Linked DNA regions of Buchnera aphidicola (Macrosiphoniella sanborni). The protein of the gene in region 2 interacts with the protein of the main gene of each other region in a pairwise test. Links are inferred from orthologs where the notes say so. Each region holds a gene or a part of one and is shown on either strand. Other genes may lie near its edges.

Evidence for each region.
Region 1: the proteins of ligA (region 2) and leuS interact in binary tests that used the Escherichia coli proteins (3 or more experiments, as listed by UniProt). The link is inferred for Buchnera aphidicola (Macrosiphoniella sanborni) from one-to-one orthologs.

Annotation. Positions count from the first base shown.
Region 1 is NZ_CP034864.1:468,762-472,911, forward strand. What follows is about bases 1-3,114. They hold leuS (leucine--tRNA ligase), read left to right. Parts: upstream 1-321; coding sequence 322-2,907; downstream 2,908-3,114. Other genes in these bases: corC (CNNM family magnesium/cobalt transport protein CorC), read left to right, coding at 1-267; holA (DNA polymerase III subunit delta), read left to right, coding at 2,943-3,114. Outside these bases: more of holA, read left to right, coding at 3,115-3,965.
Region 2 is NZ_CP034864.1:64,766-81,799, reverse strand. What follows is about bases 8,765-11,698. They hold ligA (NAD-dependent DNA ligase LigA), read right to left. Parts: upstream 11,286-11,698; coding sequence 9,243-11,285; downstream 8,765-9,242. Other genes in these bases: cysK (cysteine synthase A), read left to right, coding at 11,469-11,698; gltX (glutamate--tRNA ligase), read right to left, coding at 8,765-8,770. Also shown: D9V74_RS00375 (flagellar hook-length control protein FliK), read right to left, coding at 12-743; D9V74_RS00370 (hypothetical protein), read right to left, coding at 835-1,116; D9V74_RS00365 (flagellar export protein FliJ), read right to left, coding at 1,097-1,570; D9V74_RS00360 (FliI/YscN family ATPase), read right to left, coding at 1,606-3,018; D9V74_RS00355 (flagellar assembly protein FliH), read right to left, coding at 2,976-3,659; flagellar motor switch protein FliG, read right to left, coding at 3,652-4,647; flagellar basal-body MS-ring/collar protein FliF, read right to left, coding at 4,644-6,317; flagellar hook-basal body complex protein FliE, read left to right, coding at 6,589-6,897; more of gltX, read right to left, coding at 7,367-8,764; more of cysK, read left to right, coding at 11,699-12,425; D9V74_RS00305 (HPr family phosphocarrier protein), read left to right, coding at 12,574-12,831; phosphoenolpyruvate-protein phosphotransferase PtsI, read left to right, coding at 12,981-14,696; crr (PTS glucose transporter subunit IIA), read left to right, coding at 14,750-15,253; D9V74_RS00290 (undecaprenyl-diphosphate phosphatase), read left to right, coding at 15,345-16,151; D9V74_RS00285 (tRNA CCA-pyrophosphorylase), read right to left, coding at 16,167-17,034. UniProt on the Escherichia coli protein: DNA ligase that catalyzes the formation of phosphodiester linkages between 5'-phosphoryl and 3'-hydroxyl groups in double-stranded DNA using NAD as a coenzyme and as the energy source for the reaction.

The DNA.
Region 1 (4,150 bases), 400 kb from region 2 along the record:
AGAAGATTGCAAAAGTGTATATTTTCTATCAATGCTCTTACAGAAATTAAAGAATTTAATGAAACTTTTCATACGAATTTTAGCCATGATAAAGTAGATACTATTGGTGGATTAGTTATGAAAGCATTTGGTCATCTGCCCAGTCGTGGTGAAAGCATTAATATTGATGGTTATAATTTTAAAATATCTGTAGCGGATAGTCGAAAAGTTATACAAATCCATGTAACTATTCCAGAAAATAAAGTGCCAATATTAAAAGAAGTATAAATATTAGTAAAGTATAATAAATTATTATTTAAACATTTTCTTTTAGAGAAAAAAATGGAAAAAGAATATTTACCAAAGCAAATAGAACACCACGTACAAAAATATTGGGAAAAAAATAAAACTTTTCAAGTGCAAGAAAATTCTAAAAAAGAAAAATATTATTGCCTTCCCATGTTACCATATCCTTCTGGAAAATTACACATGGGTCATGTTAGAAATTACACTATCAGTGATGTTATTGCTCGATATCAAAGAATGTTAGGAAAAAATGTGTTACACCCGATGGGTTGGGATGCTTTTGGTTTACCTGCTGAAGAAGCTGCAATAAAAAATAACACTAATCCTATGTCTTGGACTAAAAATAATATCAAATACATGAAAAAACAACTCCAATCATTAGGTTTTAGTTATGATTGGAGTCGCGAAATCACAACATGTAAACCAGAATATTATCGTTGGGAGCAATGGTTTTTTACTGAACTATATAAAAAAAAATTAGTCTATAAAAAAAATAGTTTAGTAAATTGGTGTACTTATGATAAAACTGTTTTAGCTAATGAACAAGTGATTAATGGTTTGTGTTGGAGATGTCAAAATAAAATTATTATCAAAAAGATTCCACAATGGTTCATAAAAATTAGAAATTATGCTGAATCTTTATATCAAGATTTAAAAAAATTAACACATTGGCCTGAAAACGTAAAAAATATGCAAAAAAATTGGATTGGTAGAATGAAGGGATTTCAAATTACTTTAAAAATTTTTAATACTTTTGAAACATTAAAAGTATTTTCTCTAAGATTAGATTTGATTATGGGAGCTACATATGTTGTAATATCTCCTGATCATGAACTATCAAAAAAAATATGTAAAAAAAATGAAATTTTTAAAAAATTTATAAAAAAAAATCAATATATTTCAGAAGAACAAAAACAATATATTAAATATATCGGAATTAATACAAACTTATTTATTATACACCCTATTACAGAAAAAAAAATACCAATTTGGATCGCTAATTTTCATAAAATAGAATATGGTATTGACACAATATTATGTATCCCAGGACATAATAAACATGATTGGCATTTTGCTATTAAAAATAATTTAAAAATTAAATATGTTATTTTAGATAACATACTTAAAAACAAAAGTTCATCATCATATACTTCATATGTTAATACAAAGGGAACATTATTTAATTCTGGAAAATTTAATGGTTTAAATTTTAAAAATGCTACTGAAAAAATAAAAAAAATATTATTATATAAAAAAATATTAAAAAAGAAAATTCATTATAAATTACAAGATTGGTGTATATCTAGGCAACGCTATTGGGGTACTCCTATTCCTATGGCAACATTAGAAAATGGAGACATTGTCTCTATACCAAAAAAAGATCTTCCGGTTATTTTACCAAAAATTAAAAATAATATTTATTCATCAAATAAAAAAATTCAAATTGATTCAAATTGGATAAAAATTCTTCTTAATAAAAAAACAGCGATTAGAGAAACAGATACTTTCGATACATTTATCGAATCATCTTGGTATTATGCTAGATACACTTGCCCAAATTTTCATACAGGTATGATTGATCCTATTGCATCAAAATATTGGTTACCTATAGATCAATATATTGGTGGTATAGAACATGCAACTATGCATTTAATATATTTCAGATTTTTTCATAAATTATTACGTGACTTTAAATTTGTAGATGTTGATGAACCTGTAAAAAATTTATTATGTCAAGGTATGGTTTTATCTGAAGCTTTTTATGAAATTAATCAAAAATCTCAAAAAAATTGGCTAAATCCTTCACAAGTATTAATAAAACGCAACTTAAAAGGAGAAATTATAGAAGTACATAATAAAAAAGGAAAAAAAATAGTATATGCAGGAATGATTAAAATGTCTAAATCAAAAAATAATGGAATTGAACCAGAATTAATTATTCAACGTTATGGAGCAGATACAATTCGTTTATTTATCATGTTTGCAGCTCCTATAGAATCTGCATTAGAATGGAAAGAATCTGGAGTAAAAGGTATACATAGATTTTTAAAAAAATTTTGGTTGTTAATATTTAATTATATTAAAATACAAAATACACATAAACATATGAACTTTAATGCTTTAAATGATCCACAAAATGAGTTAAGACGTCAATTACACGAAACTGTTTTAAAAGTTTCTGATGATATCAGTCGTCGACAAACATTTAATACTGCGATTTCTGCAATTATGAAATTAGTTAATAAACTTTCTCAAGCTTCTATGAAAGAAGAACAAGATAAATCTATTATGCGAGAAGCATTAATTTATACTATTAAAATGTTATATCCATTTACACCTCATTTGTGTTTTTTTGTTTGGAACTATTTGAACAAAAACAGTTCTATTGATTATGAATCGTGGCCTATCTTAAATCAAGAAATCTTATTAAAAAAATATAATATTTTTGTTGTTCAAATTAATGGAAAAATGCGATGTACTATAAATATTTCTAATCATTTAAAAAAAGAAGAAATTTTATCATATGCTCAAAATCAAAAAAAAATAAAAAAATATTTACAAGATACTAATATCAAAAAAATAATATATATTCCAAAAAAAATAATCAACTTTGTCATATAAAATCTTACGCATTATTTTAATATAACTTTAATATTATGATAAAAAACATACATCTATATGAATTAAAAAAATATTTAAAAAAAAAATTAAATACTATTTATATTTTTTTAGGAGAAGATTGTTGTTTATTACAAAAAAATCAAGATTTGATATTACAATTTGCATATAAAAAAGGTTTTTTTAATATTATAAAAATAGATATAGAAAAAGATAAAGATTGGGAACAAGTGATAATATTTTATAAAACTAAAAACTTGTTCTTCCAAAAAACTATTTTAGTTATTAATTGTTTAATAAAAAAAATTAATATTATTTTTATAAAAAAGATTAATAAGATATTATCTCTATCTTTATTAAACCTAGACATTTTAACAATATTAAAATTGAATCATTTATCTTATTATATTAAAAAAAAAAAATTTTTTAACCAATTTGAAAATAAAAATAATATAATTTCTTGTTTTACTCCAAACGATTTAAACTTTATACTATGGATAAAATATGAAATACAAGAAAAAAATATTCAAATAGAAAAACAAGCACTTTTTTTATTATATAAATATTATTCCGGTAATACTTTATTTATATATAATATCTTAGATATAATTTCAATAACATGGCCTAATAGCAAGATTACGGAAAAAAAAATTAAAAAAATTATTGTTGACTTTGTTGATTATTCATCATTACATTGGATTGATTATATATTTCAATTTAAAACTAAACAAGCTATTGCTGTCTTGTATTATTTTTTAAAAAAAAAACGTAATCCCCTTATTTTAATACGTGCTTTACAAAAAGATTTAATTAAATTAATGTATATTAAACGTTATATTAAACGTGAAGATAATAGAATAAATATATATTCTATTTTAGAGAAATACAATATTTGTTCTACAAGACACAATATGTTTATTAATGCTATTAAAAAAATAAGTGATGATAATGTATTTAAAGTAATACAAATTCTCCTAAAAATAGAAATTAATATTAAAAAAAATTATAACTATAATATATGGTATAAACTTCAAGAATTAACTTTAATATTAAACAACTAATATTTTTGATAAATTAATAATAAAAATGAAAACATTACACGGAATATTCGGAGGAAATTTTGATCCTATTCATAATGGTCATATTCATTTAGCTAGACGATTAGCACAAGAAATGTATATTGAAAAAATAATATTTCTACCCAATAATAATCCTCCTCATCGTATAAAAAATAAAACATCAATTA
Region 2 (17,034 bases):
TATATTAATTGTCACACATAACAATCAATGATTGGATATTTTCGGAAATTATTTTTCTTTTCATACATATTTGTTTTTCTTGGATATTTATGAGAAAAATAATTATTTTTATCAGAAAAATTTGTATAATTATTTATTTCTTGATGTTGTAAAGAACTGAAGATGTTATATTTTTCTAATTTTATTCCTTTTTTTTTTAATGAATTACATAAAAATGGCATGCAATTATCTAAAAAAGTTCTTACTGTATTATATTTAGAAATAAAGTTTAATATTATTGCGTTATCTTGTATATGAATTAAAATATTTATATATCCAAGTCGATTAGATCTAAAATTTATTTTTGCTTCACTATTTTTATTTCCAATTAATAGAAGTATTCTATCATTAATAAAATTTTTCCATCGAATAAAATTTTCAGAATCTTTTAATATCACTTTTTGCATTCTTAACGCTTCTGAATCATCTTTATTAAGAATATATGATGTATTTTTATTATTAAAAATACTGTATATTTTATTTGTTCTTTCAGACAAAGACAAAATGTTTTGAAAGTCTAATAGAAAAATTATTTTTTTATTATTATTATTTTTTATAATATTATCTTTAAAAAAATTAATTCTATTTTGAATAGATTCTTTTTTTATTCTTAAAGAACTTATGTGATTTATTTTTTTTAAATTATTTAAATTATTCTTTTTATAATGTATATATTTATTTTGTTTAATTTCATATGAAAACATGTGTTTTGGTAATATCTTGTGATTGTTTTTTATATTAAAATTTTTTATTTTTTTTAAAAAACTATTTAATACTAAAGAATTATTACAACCGTTATTTTTTTTTTTTTATATTTTTATCTTTTACAAAATTAATATTCTGAATAGTTAATGTTACATCTTTTTTACTGAAAATATTTAATAAATTATCTAATAAAAAATAAAAATGAGAATAAATAATATTTTTATCATCATATTTTTTTTTTTGTAGTGATATATCATCACTGCTTTCATTAAAATATTTATTTAATACATTGTTATGCAAAGGATATAAAAAATTATTATCTTTATTAATAATTATTTCTTCATATATTATTTTATTTACTGTTTCTAACATTAAGATGATCATCCTTTTTAAAATATTTTAATTGGATAAAATTATCACTCATTATCTGCTCTTGTATTTTTTGGATTTTTTTTGATATCTTTTTTTTATAAATTCTATTAAAACTTGTCCAAGTATTTAATTTTACTTGATGTTTAGACCAAATCTTTATATTATCTTGAATATTTTTTTTATTATTCTCAATAAAATATAAATTTTCCTGAATAGCTTTGTCCAAGAGAAGAATAAAATTATTATAGTTTTTCCAAGAATGGATACTCATGCCTAATTTCATTTTTTCATTCATTTTTTTTAAATATTCTTTTTGAAAATCAATTAATATATTTAATTGATCAACATGCTCTTTTTCTCTTAAAAAGAGTCTTTTAATATTTACTAAATTTTGTTCTATTTTTTTTTGTTCTATTTTTTCTAAAATAGAAAAAATTTTTTTTTTATATTCCATGTTTTAATATATCCAAAAAAAATATTAGGAAACATTTAAAGAAATATTTTATTTAAATCTTGACAAGAAGAATTGTAATCACATTGTTCTGACATTTTTTGTTTTAAATATTTTTCTAATTTTGGCCACATTGTAATAGCTTGATCTACAAGAGAATCAGTACCATGAACATAAGCCCCAATATTAATTAAATCTCTATTTTTTTGATATACAGAAACTAATTTTTTAAAATAAGATGCTTGATAATATTGCTTTGAATTAATAATATTAGGCATTATACGACTAATCGAAGATTCAATATCAATAGCAGGATAATGACCAGAATCAGAATAATGACGAGATAATACAATATGTCCGTCTAATGCGGCACGCGCAAGATATGCAACGGGATCTTGTTCATCTTCACCTTCTGTAAGAATTGTATAAAAAGAAGTAATCGAACCTTTTGTATTATTTACAATACCCGTACGTTCAATTATATTTGGAATTTTTGAAAATAAAGAAGCTGAATAACCTTTAGAAACTGGTAATTCACCTAATGATAGTGAAATTTCTCTTTCAGCCATAGCATAACGAGTTAAAGAATCCATAATCAATAAAACATCTTTATTATGTCGAAAAAAATATTCTGCAACATTTACTGCATAAGATACAGACTGTATTTTTAAAACTGGTGAAACATCTGCAGGAGCAGCGATAATAACCGAGCGAGATAAACTATTAGCATCTAATATATTTTCTATAAAATCTTTTACTTCTCGACCTCGCTCTCCAATTAATGCAATAATAATAACATCAGCTTTTGTATATTTTGCCATCATTCCTAATAAAACACTCTTCCCAATACCAGAATTAGAAAAAATTCCTATTTTCTGACCTTTTCCAATAGTTAAAAGACCATTAATAGCACGTATTCCAGTATCTAAAACTTTAGTAATAGGTACTCTATGCAAAGGATTAATACTGTTTCTTGCTATGATTTGAGTATAATATTTATAATCTATCTTCGGTAATTGATCGAGAGGTTCACCTCTAGAATCTAATACTCTACCTAATAATTGAGTACTAAGTGGAATTTTTTTTACAAGATAATTCTTTTTATTTCCTGGTTTTAAAAATACATAAGCACCAGGTAATATACCATTTATTTCTTCATATGGTAATAAAAAAGTTATTTTACCTGAAAAACCTATAATTTCGGCTATAATATAATATCTTTTACTTTCTTCAATAATACGTTCTATAAAACATTCTGAACCTATAGAACTATTTTTTAATCCTGAAGCTTGTATAACAAATCCATTAATACTAATAATTTTACCATAGCAAATAATATTAGATAATTCATCAATCTTATTTCCAAGAGAAGAAAGTTTTTTAAAAAATTTAGAAATTTTTAAATTCATTAATACTCCTCTGAAAAAATAAGACGATATAGTTCTTGCCATCTAGCATTAACAGTAGCATCTAAACAACTATCTTCCGATATAATTTTACAACCATTCAAATCAATACTATCGTCATATTCTAATCTCCATTTATGATCATGTAAAAATTTGTTAAATGTATTTTCTATTAATACTTTATTATCAGGATGAACTATGAGCTTTGGAGTTTTTAATAAAAAACTATTTTCATTAATCATTTTTTTTATATAATTTATTAAAATAGATTTATCTACATTAAGATTTTTTCCAATAACATAAGATGATATTTTCAAGATTATTTTTAATAACTCAGAATATAATTTATTTTCAAACTTTGAAAGATCATTCTCAAAAGAAAAAAATAAATTATTTAACTTTTCTTTTAATTTGTCTTGTTCTTCTTGACCTTTTAAAAATCCTTTTTTAAAACCTTCTTCATATTTTTTTTGTAAAATATCATCTATTTTTATTTTTACTTGCTTATCATCATAACTAAAATCTTGATTTTTAATATTTACACAAAAATCTTTTTTATTCATTTTATCCAAATGAAAAAGTATGTTTTTTTTATTCTGAGAATTCTTTAAGAATATTTCTTGTGGATACCATTTCATCCAATTTTCTTGTAAATTTAAATCATATTGCAAATTTGAATCAGACATAATACTCTCTCAAATTTTCTAATGAAATATCTCCATTTTTTATAATATTTTGAATCATAATTAAAATTAATTTTTGTTCATTTTGAATAGAAACATCAGAAATATAAGATGATTCGTCTAATTTCAAAGCAAGATTTTTTGATTCTTGCTCTGGCATATTCTTGAAAAATTTTTCCTTAATAGCCTGAGTAGTATTTCTCAATGCAATACATAATTTTTCTTTTTCTAAATTAGAAATAACAATTTTAATATATTTATCATCTATATCTACTATATTTTCAAATAAAAATATTTCATTGATAATTGATTTTGCAATTTTTTTGCTAAATATACTAAGTTTTTTTAAAATATCTTTTTCTTCTTTTATTTGCATAGAATTTAAAATTTTAGCAGCAGTTTTAACTCCACCTTTTTCTGATAAAATTAGTTTTTTATTGCTAAGCAAATTTTTTATTACTTTATTTAATTCTATTAAAATATTTTCTTCAATCCCATGAAACTCTGTAATTCGCAATATAATTTCAGCACGTTTTTCATTATTAAAAAACGAAAGAATTTGAGCTGATTGATTATTATTTAAAAATACTAATATTGTAGTAATAATCTGAAGATGTTCATTTTTTAATAAAAAAGCTATCTTTTTTGGATCCATATAATTTAATGCTTGAATAGATATTTTAGCATTACGTACTTCTAATGCTTCCTGCAAAAGAGCACTGCCTTTTTTTTCTCCTAATGCTTCAGTTAACATTTTAAGAAGATACTCGTCACTATTATTATCATTAAAAGTGTTATTTTTTATAGCAATATCATAACATTCTAAAAGAATTTCATGTAATTTTTTAGTTGAAATCCTTTTAATATTAACCATAGAAGTAATTAACTCTTGAATTTCAAATGGAGTTAAATTTTTTAATACTTCTCCTGCTTGTTCAGCTCCTATTGCCATTAATAATAACGCACTCTTTTCAGTACCATTTAAAATCATATTTTGTCACTCATCCATTCACGAATAATCAACGCTATAGTACGTGGATTTTGATTAGATATATTACAAATTTGATGAATTAACTTATCTAAATTTTTATTTTTTTGCATATGTAATTGAAAAGTATCATTTTCTAAATTATTTTCGTTTTTTATATCTTTTTTCTTTTTCTCAGTAATATCTATATTTTTAAAATTATTTTTTTTAGAAATAGGAAAAATGTATTTTTTTAATAACGAAAAAAGAAACATAAAAGATAAAAACCATGGCGTAACATTAAATAAAAAATTTGATAATTCAAAGTTTCTTTCATCATGATTAATCTTTATTGGTAATATTTTATTATTTTTAAAAAATGATGCGTTAACAATATGTACACTATCTCCTCTAGATTTTGAATATCCTATCGCTTCACATGTTAATTTTTCAATATTTTTTATTTTTTCTTTATTTAAGGGGATAATTTTACCATTTCTATCTTTAATGAAATTAATAATTACTGCTGCTGATAATCTCTTAATTTCTCCTACATTCATTTTAGTATGTAATACACTATGGTTTAATTCATAATTTATTGTATGATCGTGATTAATGTTTGTATTAACAGGAGTATATTTATTATTATTTGAATGATTAATTTGTTTTTTTAAATCTAGTTCTTTTTTATTATATGTTTTATTTTTATTAGAATATAAATCCTGATTAGAATTAGAAAAAGAATTAGGAATATTTTCTTTTATATCTTGTTTTCTTTGATCATGAATACTTATTTGATGAGATCTAATTGCTTGATTTTGATGATTTGTATTTGGTGAATATTGTTCTTGTGTTTTTTCCTGTGAATTAAAATCTACTTGTGCTGTTACTTGAGCATAAACATTACCAATTCCTACTAATGGTTCTAAAATATTTTTTATTCTATTGCTATAACGAGATTCAATATCTTCAGAATATTTTAATTTAAAGTTATTTACTTGATTTTTTTCTAGAGAAGTTTGATTTAATAATGTTCCTAATTGATCTACTATAGTAATATTATCTATAGGTAAATTTGATATACTACTTGAAACTAAATGTAATATTGCATTAATTTGTCCTGAATCTAATTGGTATCCACTTTGTAATTCTAAAACTACTGAAGCTGATGATGGTTTTTTATTATGTAAAAATAATGACGATTCAGGAAAAGCTATATGTATTCTAGCATTTTTTACAATATTAATTCTTTTAATAGTTCTAGCTAATTCTCCTTCTAAAGCACGTTGATAATTTATTTTTTCGTTAAATTGACTAACTCCAAATTTTGCTTTATCTAGTAATTCAAAACCAATACCTCCACTTTTAGGAAGATTGTTTTCTGCTAGATGTAAACGAATTTCATAAACTTTATTTTTAGGTACTGATATTTGACCAGAAATATCAGTTAATTGATAGGGAATTTTCATTTGATTTAATTCATTAATAATAGTTCCGCTATCTTCATCAGATAAATTATTATATAAAATTTGATAATCGGGAGATTTAATCCATATTGAAACAGAAACAGCAGTAATAACTGCAGCTATTAACAAAATAATCAAAATACGAGAATTTTTAAAAAAACGAGATAAAAAATCACTTAATTTTTTCTTCTCATGTAATACTGAATTTTCTATAGCGCTGAAATTCATGAAATCTTCCTATCTGAATAGTTAGTTCTAAGTACAATTTAATGACAATAAAATAATTCACTAATTTATTAAAATATACTTGTAATATACTTGTTTTTGTTTAGAATAAAAGTATTTTTATGAAATTAATTTTAGTTAAATTATTGCGTAATAATATATCAAAAAAAAATATTATTTTTAATATAATTATTGAAATATTTATCTTAAAAGATATATTATGATAATATTTCAAAAAATAAAGTATAAAAACACATAAAGGTATAGGAAGATTATGTTTATTAATAATATAAATTATCCAGAAACAATGTTAAAAACACAATTCGAAACACATCCAAATACAAAAAAAAAAGAATTTAATGAAATTTTTATAGATTGTATAAAAACAGGTTTAGGGAAAATAAGTAATATTCAAAATCACGCAAAAGCTGATGCTGAAAAATTCATATTAAATCAACCTGGAATCTCTCTAAATGATGTCATGATAAATTTAGAAAAATCTTCTATTTCTATACAAATGGCTATTCAGATAAGAAATAAAATCGTATCTGCTTATGAAGAGATAATGAATCAACAAATTTAATAGATATAGATATATTTTATTAAGATGTATAATTTTTCTACTGTGCTAACTAGCACAGTATCAGCTATACTTTCATACTTATTTTTTTATTTTTTTAATAATGATAATAATATACAAAATTACTGGAGCTAAGCGGATTCGAACCGCTTACATCTTGCATGCCATGCAAGTACTCTACCAAATGAGCTATAGCCCCAAAATATTACAATATAAAAACAGGTGAATTCTGTCAATATTATTTTTATATAATAATAGTTTATTTTCATTTTATACTTTATTCTATAATTATTTTTAAGAATGTATAAATTAAAAATCTTGCAAAAATATTTTATATTTTATCATTATCGTTTTTAACTAATGCAATCATTTTACTAAAAATAATGATAAGAATTAAATTCTTTATAAATTATTTTCAAATTGGTGTTATTTTATAATTATTTTTTATTACATTGACAGTTTTTTGTGATTTTTATAAATTATTGATATAACTTATTACTCTTTGAATTCTAGATAATGTTTTTTTTTGTCCTATTAAATAAATTACAGAACTAATACACGGAGAAGACGTACTACCTGTCATAGCAATACGTAGTAACGTATTCACTATTTTTTTTTGAACTTTCATTTCTATTATAATATTGTTAATAACAATCGATATATTTTCACAATTCCAACAAAATAAACTTGCAATTTTTTTGTGAAATTTTTCTAAAATCAAACAATTATCTGTTATAAAATACTCTTCTCTTATTCTTTTATCAAAGGTACTGAATTCTTCATAAAAATATTGAAACGATTTAGTCATATCCTTTAAAGTATAATAACGACCTGAAAATAATTTTATTACAGATATTAAATCAGGACCATTTTTTATATTAATATTTTCTTTTTTCATATATTCACAAAGAGTATCGGAAATATAATTCAATGATAAATGATTAATATAATATTTGTTCATCCATAAAAGCTTTTTAGTATTTATAATACTAGATGATTTACTAATAGATTTTAAATTAAATAATTTTATCATTTCTTCTTTATTAAAAATTTCTTGATTACCATGAGACCAACCTAATCGTATAATATAATTTAATAATGCTTCAGGCAAAAAACCATTTTTACGATACTCAAGTATATTTATAGCATTTTTTCTTTTAGAAATCTTTTGTCGTTCTTCATCTAAAATCATTGATAAATGAGCATAAATAGGTATTTTCAAACCTAAAGATTGCAAAATATTAATTTGACGAGGTGTATTATTAATATGATCTTCACCACGAATAACATGAGTAATATTCATATCTGCGTCATCTATTACAACACAAAAATTATAAGTAGGCATACCATTTGAACGTTGAATAATAAAATCATCTAATTCAGTATTATCAAAAATAATTTTCCCTCTAATATTATCGTCAAAGATTACTTTTCCATAAAGTGGATTTTTAAATCTTATGACATAATTTTTATTTAATAAATGATTAATTTTTAAATTTCTACAAATTCCTGGATAACGAGGTTTAATACCTTCTTTTATTTGCTTATTCCTTAATTTTAATAAACTTTCAGATGAACAAATACATACATATGCGTCTCCCTTATTTAACATTAGTTTTATTACTTCTTTATACCTACATAATCGATTACTTTGAAAATAAGGACCTTCATCCCAATCAAGACCTAACCATTTTAATCCATTCAAAATAGAATTCAAAGATAATATATCTGAACGTTTTAGATCAGTATCTTCTATACGAAGTATAAATTTTCCATTATGATGTCTTGCAAACAACCAAGAGTATAAAGCAGTACGAATACTACCAATATGTAAATTTCCAGTAGGACTAGGTGCAAAACGAGTTTTTATTTTCATAAATTCCTTATAGCTTTAATATTTATTTCAATATCGTACTAACTTAATATAACAATAATAAATACATTTCTTGTATGTTTATCTATCAAAATAGAGTATAATTTAATCATTATGACTAAATTTACAACAAACAAATATCATTTTAAAAAAAAAAGATTGACTCTTATACTTCACGCTTTACAATAATAATATAAGTAACATAAATTAGGTGATTAGCTCAGTTGGTAGAGCTCCTCCTTTACACGGAGGAAGTCGGCGGTTCGAGTCCGTCATCACCTACCAAAAAAATATTTATATTTATACTCTTACTTTTTATGATCTTTATAATTTAATTTTTATAAGAATATTCGTCATAAAAATTTTATTAAAAATAAAACAGTTTCAAAAGGGTCGTTAGCTCAGTTGGTAGAGCAGTTGACTTTTAATCAATTGGTCGCAGGTTCAAATCCTGCACGACCCAAAAAAATAATCTTTAATTATTTTTTTTCAAATCATGTAAATTAATTAAATTGTATAACTCTTCTTCATTAATAATTATAATATTTAATTTTTGTGCTTGAAATAATTTTACACCAAAATTCTTTCCACAAATTAAAAAATCTATATTCTTAGAAACATTATTTAATACTTGAGCATTTGATTCTATTAATAATTTTTTTAATTCAGACCTAGATATATCTTTTAAAATACCAGTGATCACAATTCTTTTATTAAAAAAGAAATCATATTTGATTATTTTCTGAGATATTCCTGAATTTTTCCAAAAAATACCTATTTCATTTATTAATTTGTCAATCATATGACGATTCGATATGAGAGAAAAATAGTTATATATATTTTTTGCTATAGATTTACCGACTCCAGGTATTGAATTTAATTCTGCAATATCAGCATTCATTAATCGTTCCAAATTCACAAAATAATCTGCTATTTTTTCAGAAATGCTTTCACCTACATTAAAGATACCTAAAGCAAAAATAAAAGATTTAAAAGTAGTATTTTTACATTGATGAATTGCATTAATAATATTTACACTTTTTCGATGTCCTATATTATTTAATTTCATTAAATCAATTTCTTTAAGATAAAAAACATCTATAAGATCTTTAACATACTTTTTATCAATTAATTCATTAATAATTTTAGGACCAAAACCAATTGCATTTAAAGATTTTTTTGAAAAAAAATGTTCGAATGCCCTTTTTTTTTGAGCATCACATGTCCATCCAGAATCACATCGAATTATTTTTTCTTCTTTATTTTCTAATAGTTTTGTTTTACATACAGGACAATATTCAGGAAAAACAATTTTTTTTTCATGATCGTAACGTAATGTTTCTACAACATTCAATATTTTCGGTATTACATCACCGGATCGGCAAACTACAATAGAATCATTTGTATGTAAATCCAATTTTTCTATTTCATATTTATTATATAATGAAGCTTTTCTAATCATTACTCCAGATATACATATAGGATCAAAATACGCTACAGGTGTAATCGCACCTGTTCTACCAACTTGAAATTTTACATCTTTCAATAATGTAATTTTTTCTATAGACAAAAATTTAAAAGCGATAGCCCACTTAGGAAATTTCTTATTACATCCTAATTTTCTTTGTAATTCTATGGAATTAACTTTAATCACAATTCCATCTACATCAAAATCAAGATTCTTTCTTTTTTCCGAAAATTTTTTATAAAAATATAAAATATCTTCATCATTTACACAAAGCATTATTTCTTTATTAACAGGTATCCCCCAATTTAAGCATTGCATAAGTCGTTCATAATGAGTATTAAATATATGAGAAGTATCTGGAAATAAAATACATGTATAACATGAAAATATTAATTTTCTTTTTAATGTTATTTTAGGATTAATATTACGTAATGCACCTGCAGCAGCATTGCGAGGATTAGAAAAAAATTGATTTTTATTTTTTATATATTTTTTATTAAAATCTATAAAATCAGATTTTAACATAAATATTTCACCTCGAATTTCTACTCTTTCAGGTATATTTATACCTTTCAAAATTAAAGGCACTGATTTGATCATTTTAACATTATGAGTAACATTCTCGCCTGTTAAACCATCACCTCGAGTTACGGCACGTATAAGTATTCCTTTTTCATAAATTATACTAATAGCTATACCATCAATTTTAAGTTCACAACAAAAAACAAGTTTCTTATTCAAAACAACATTTTTTTTAATTCTTTTTTTAAAATTTAAATATCCATTAAAATCAAATGTATTTTCTAAAGATAACATAGGAGAAAAATGTTTAGTTTTTTTAAATCGTTCTAATAATTGCGCTCCTATTTTCTGAGTAGGTGAATCTAAAGTAATCAATTCTTTATTATTCGATTCTAAATTATATAATTTTTCTAACAAATAATCGTATTCTGCATCAGAAACAATTGGTCGATTTAATGTATGATAAAAATATTCATACTTTAAGATATTTTTTTTGAGTTGATCAATTTTCTTTTTTACGGATGTCATAGATTTATTATTTAAATACTTATAAAGTAATAGATTATCTCAAAATTTATGAATGAATAACATTGGTATTTTAAAATATTTTTATTATATAATTTTTACTCATAATAAAAAGTAGAATTTTTTAAAAATTATAAAAAAAAAGTATAATGAAATTACTAATTACTATTAAAAATAAGGAAAAAAATGAGTAAAATATATAAAGATAATTCTTTAACTATTGGAAATACACCTTTAGTACGTTTAAACACTATAGGAAAAGGAAAAATTTTAGTAAAAATAGAATCAAGAAATCCAAGTTTTAGTGTAAAATGCCGAATTGGTGCTAATATGATATGGACTGCAGAAAAAAATGGAAATTTAAATAAAAATGTAGAATTAATAGAAGCCACTAGTGGTAATACAGGAATAGCATTAGCTTATGTCGCTGCTTCAAGAAACTATAAATTAACTCTTGTTATGCCTGATACAATGTCTATTGAAAGAAGAAAATTACTGCAAGTTTTAGGTGCTAAATTAATACTAACCGATGGACAATATGGTATGCAAGGAGCTGTTTCTAAAGCTAATAATATTGTATTAGACAATAAAGAAAAATATCTTTTATTAAAACAATTTGAAAATCCTGCTAATCCTAAAATTCATGAAGAAACTACTGGTCCAGAAATTTGGAATGATACCCAAGGAAATATAGATATTTTAATTTCTGCTGTAGGAACAGGAGGAACTATTACAGGAATAACAAAATATATAAAAATCACTCAAGGTAAGAAAAATTTTATTAGTGTCGCTGTTGAACCTTCTGAATCTCCTGTTATTACACAATTTTTAACAGGAAAAGATATAACACCTGGACCACATAAAATTCAAGGTATTGGTGCTGGCTTTATTCCTAAAAATTTAGATTTAACCTTAATTGATAAAGTAATTACTGTTTCTAGTGAAGAATCAATTAAAATGGCTAGAAAGCTAATGAAACAAGAAGGAATATTAGCAGGAATTTCTTCTGGTGCTGCTTTATGTGCTGCTCTCAAAATACAACAAAAAAAAATATTTTCAAACAAGAAAATAGTTGTTATTTTGCCTTCTTCAGGAGAACGTTATTTGAGTACAGAACTATTTTCCAATTTAATTACAAAATAAATAAATGTACTATCATATTATTTTCAATAAAAAAATAAAAAATCTTATTTTAATTATAGAAATAATATTTTTATATTTTTAAAATAGAAAAATTATTAAAACCATATATAGAAATATTATTTAAAAAAATATTTTTAAAGGAAAAAAAATGGTTACAAACCAAATCACAATAACTGCACCACATGGGCTACATACTCGTCCAGCTGCACAATTTGTAAAAGAAGCAAAAAAATTTATTTCTGATATCTCTATTATTTATAATGGTAAATCAGTCAACGCAAAAAGTTTATTTAAAATTCAAACATTAGGTTTAATTCAAGGAAGTCTGATTACACTTTCAGCTGAAGGTGAAGATGAAGAAAAAGCTATTAAACATTTATCCGCAATAATGACAGAACTAGAATAGTTTCTAATTAAAGAAAAATTTTTATAAATTTTCTAAAACAATTAGATGTAATAAAAACATTAATTCTAATGAATTTATACAAATATATATTCGCCTGACACGTCATTTTTATCTCTAAATAGACACAATTTATTATTAAAGGTCATGTTATGATTTCAGGCATTTTAGCATCACCGGGTATAGCCTTTGGACAAGCTCTTTTACTAAAAGAAGAAAAAATTGTTATTAACCGGAATTTAATTAATATTAAAGATATTAAAAACGAAATAGAAAAATTTTTTGAAGGTAGAAAAAAATCAATAAAACAATTAACAGAAATTAAAATTAAGACAAAAAAAAATTTAGGAGAAAATAAAGAAAGTATCTTTGAAGGTCATATCATGCTCCTCGAAGATGAAGAATTAGAACAAGAAATAATATCTCTTATACAAAAAAAAAACATATCTGCCGCTGCAGCTACTGAGATCATTATTGAAGGACAAGCTAAAACATTAGAAAATCTAGAAGATGAATATTTAAAAAATAGAGCAATTGATGTAAGAGATATTGGAAATCGTTTATTAAAAAATATACTTAATCTCAATATTATAGATTTAAATAATATAAATAAAAAAGTAATTTTAATTGCAAAAGATTTAACTCCATCTGAAACAGCTCAAATTAATCTAAAATATATTTTAGGATTTATTACTGACTTGGGAGGTAAAACATCACATACGTCTATTATGGCACGATCCTTAGAAATTCCTGCTATTGTAGGAACAGGTAATATTACAAAAATAGTAAACAATAATGATAATATTATTTTAGATTCTATTAATAATCAAATTTTTATTAATCCATCAGATGAATTAATTAATCAAAAAAAAATAATACAAAGAAAATATTTCTTCAATAAAAATAAATTAATTATTTTAAAAAATTTACCTGCGACTACTCTAGATGGTCATAGTATTAAAATAGGTTCTAATATTGGGAATCTACAAGAAATTAATTCTGCAAAAAATAATGGTGCAGAATGTATTGGTCTCTATCGTACTGAATTTTTATTTATGGGTAGAAATTCTTTACCTACTGAAAATGAACAATTTCAAGCATATAAAGAAATTGCAGAATCAATGCAAAATAAAGCTGTTATCATTAGAACAATGGATATTGGAGGCGATAAAGATCTTCCTTATATGAACTTGCCAAAAGAAGAAAATCCTTTTTTAGGATGGCGAGCTATACGTATTTCAATAGATCGTAAAGAAATATTACATGCACAATTAAAAGCCATTCTTAGAGCTTCTGCTTTTGGTAAAATATGTATTCTATTTCCTATGATAATATCTGTAGAAGAAATCAGATTATTAAAATCAGAGATAAATATACTAAAAGATATATTAAATAAAAAAAATATATTATTTGATAAAAATATTAAAATTGGAATTATGATTGAAACTCCATCTTCAGCTATCATTGCAAAATATTTAATTAAAGAAGTAGATTTTTTCAGTATTGGTACTAATGATTTAACACAATATACTTTAGCTGTTGATAGAGGAAATAAATTAATTTCACATCTTTATAATCCCATGCATCCAGCTGTTTTAAAATTAATTCAAAAAGTAATAAACATTTCACATGAACATGGTAAATGGACTGGCATGTGTGGAGAATTTGCAGGAGATGAACGTGCTGCAATTCTTTTATTAGGTATGGGATTAGATGAATTTAGTATGAGCTCTATAAATATTCCTAAAATTAAAAAAATCATTCGACAAACATATTTTTCAGATGCTCAAAAATTAGCAAAAGTAGCATTAACATTACCAACAATCAAAGAAATAATTCATTTAATAGAAACATTTGTTAATTATTAAAAGGTAGAAAATTATGAAAAAAAATAATATAAAAAAGTAATTAGGAGAAAAAAATGAGTTTCTTTTCTAACTTGTTTAATAGTAAAAAAACCAATTTTTCTAAAAAAATAAAAATTATTGCACCTATATCTGGTGATATTCTAAACATAGAAGATATTCCAGATCCTGTTTTTTCTAAAAAAATTGTCGGGGATGGGATTGCTATTAAACCAATAGGAAATCAAATACTCGCACCAGTGAATGGAACTATTGGAAAAATATTTGAAAGCAAACATGCATTTTCAATTATTTCAGAGGACGATGTTGAATTATTCGTTCATTTCGGAATTGATACAGTAAAATTAAAAGGACAAGGATTTACCACAATAGCTAAAGATAAACAAAAAGTTCAAATAGGAGATAAAATTATTTTATTTGATTTAGATTTTTTAAAAAATAATGCGAAATCTGTTTTGACTCCTGTAGTAATATCTAATATAGATAATTTTAAAAAAATTGAAAAATCATCTGGCGCCATTATTGCTGGGGAAACAGTTATTATAACTTTATATAATTAATTTTTAATATAAAAAAACGGTGCTGTTATTTAGTACCGTTTTCAATTATTATTATAATTAATGATAATTTATGTTATTTAAAGGAGTAAATATGATTGATTTATATCAAATTATTACTTCTATTATTATTGGCATCATAGAAGGAATAACAGAATTTCTTCCTATCTCATCTACAGGACATATGATTATTGCCTCTTATTATTTAAATTTAAACATAGAAAATAACAATATAAAAATATTAGAAATACTTACTCAACTAGGTTCTAGTTTATCTATTTTATACTTCTTCCGAAAAAAAATTTTAAAAATAATAAAATCTAATATTCTTAAAAAAAAAATAAATAATATTCATATTCTTTGTGCTATTGCGCCAACAATATTTTTGGGATTGATGTTTTATAAAAAAATTAAAAAATTATTTAATATTCAAAACGTTATTATTGGTTTGATATCTGGTGGATTATTACTATTTTTTTCTGAAATCTTTAAACCTAAAAAGTATAAAATATATAATATTTATAATATCAGTATTTTACAATCTACTATCATTGGAATATTTCAAATTCTTTCTTTATATCCTGGTTTTTCAAGATCTGGCGTCACTATAGCAACTGCTATTCTATTAGGTATAAAAAAATCAGTTGCAATAGAATTTTCTTTTATAATATCTGTTCCATTATTAATTGGAGTATCTTTTTTTGATTTATCAAAACATTTAACAAATATTAAAATATTAGATATTCCAATATTTTTTATAGGATTCACCATATCTTTTTTAGTTTCTTTAATATTTGTTCGTATTTTATTAAAAATATTAAATAACACATCATTAATATTTTTTGGAATATATCGTTTTACAATATCTGGATTAATTTATTTTTTTTCATTAAATAATTAATTATTTAATTAAAAATTATTTTTTTTTAAATAAAATAAAGTTTATATTTTTATGACGCCATAATTCTAATTTTTCAATTCTTAAACGCATTAATTCTTTTTTAATTTGATAGCCTTGAAAACCCTTTTTTAAAATAGATTGAACAGAAATATTACTAACAATAGAAAAACATTTTTTTAAAAAATTTCCAGGTAGAATATCAAAATATTGTATTTCTAATTTATTTAAAAAATCAAAATTAATTAAAATAGCTATTTTTTCAATACGTTCTGGTTTTCTCCAAGCGTCAACTTTTAATAATAATTTTATAATATTTTCAGATGATTGATAATAAATAGTATTTAAAAAGTAATAAAATCCTACATTTAAAACCGCTATCTCTCTAATATATGAAGGAATCTGAAAATTTTTACATAAATTATTTATAATAGAAGAAGAAGATATATCAAAAAATATTTTAGAAAAATTTTTATAAATATTATTAACTAAAATACATTGACATAAATAAGAAAAACGAATGTCAATATCCTTATATTGTATCGATATTTTAGCTAATTTCATGAATATTATATTATGATCATAAAATTTTTTTAAAAGTCTATAATCGAAAAAAAAATTTTTTTCGTATAAAAAAAACATCTTCGGGAAAAAAAAATGTAATGCACTACATTGATATAATACTTGAAAATATACATGCGGATTATGTGTTTTAAAAGCTTTCTCTGTTTCATTCCATATTCTATTAGTAGTCAGATATGATAATTCTTTTTTTTTCACTATAGTTTTCATTAAAATCATAGTTTCTTCTGCGATTGTAAATCCTAAATGAACTAATGTTGCAGCAAATCTCGCTGTACGTAACACTCGCAATGGATCTTCTATA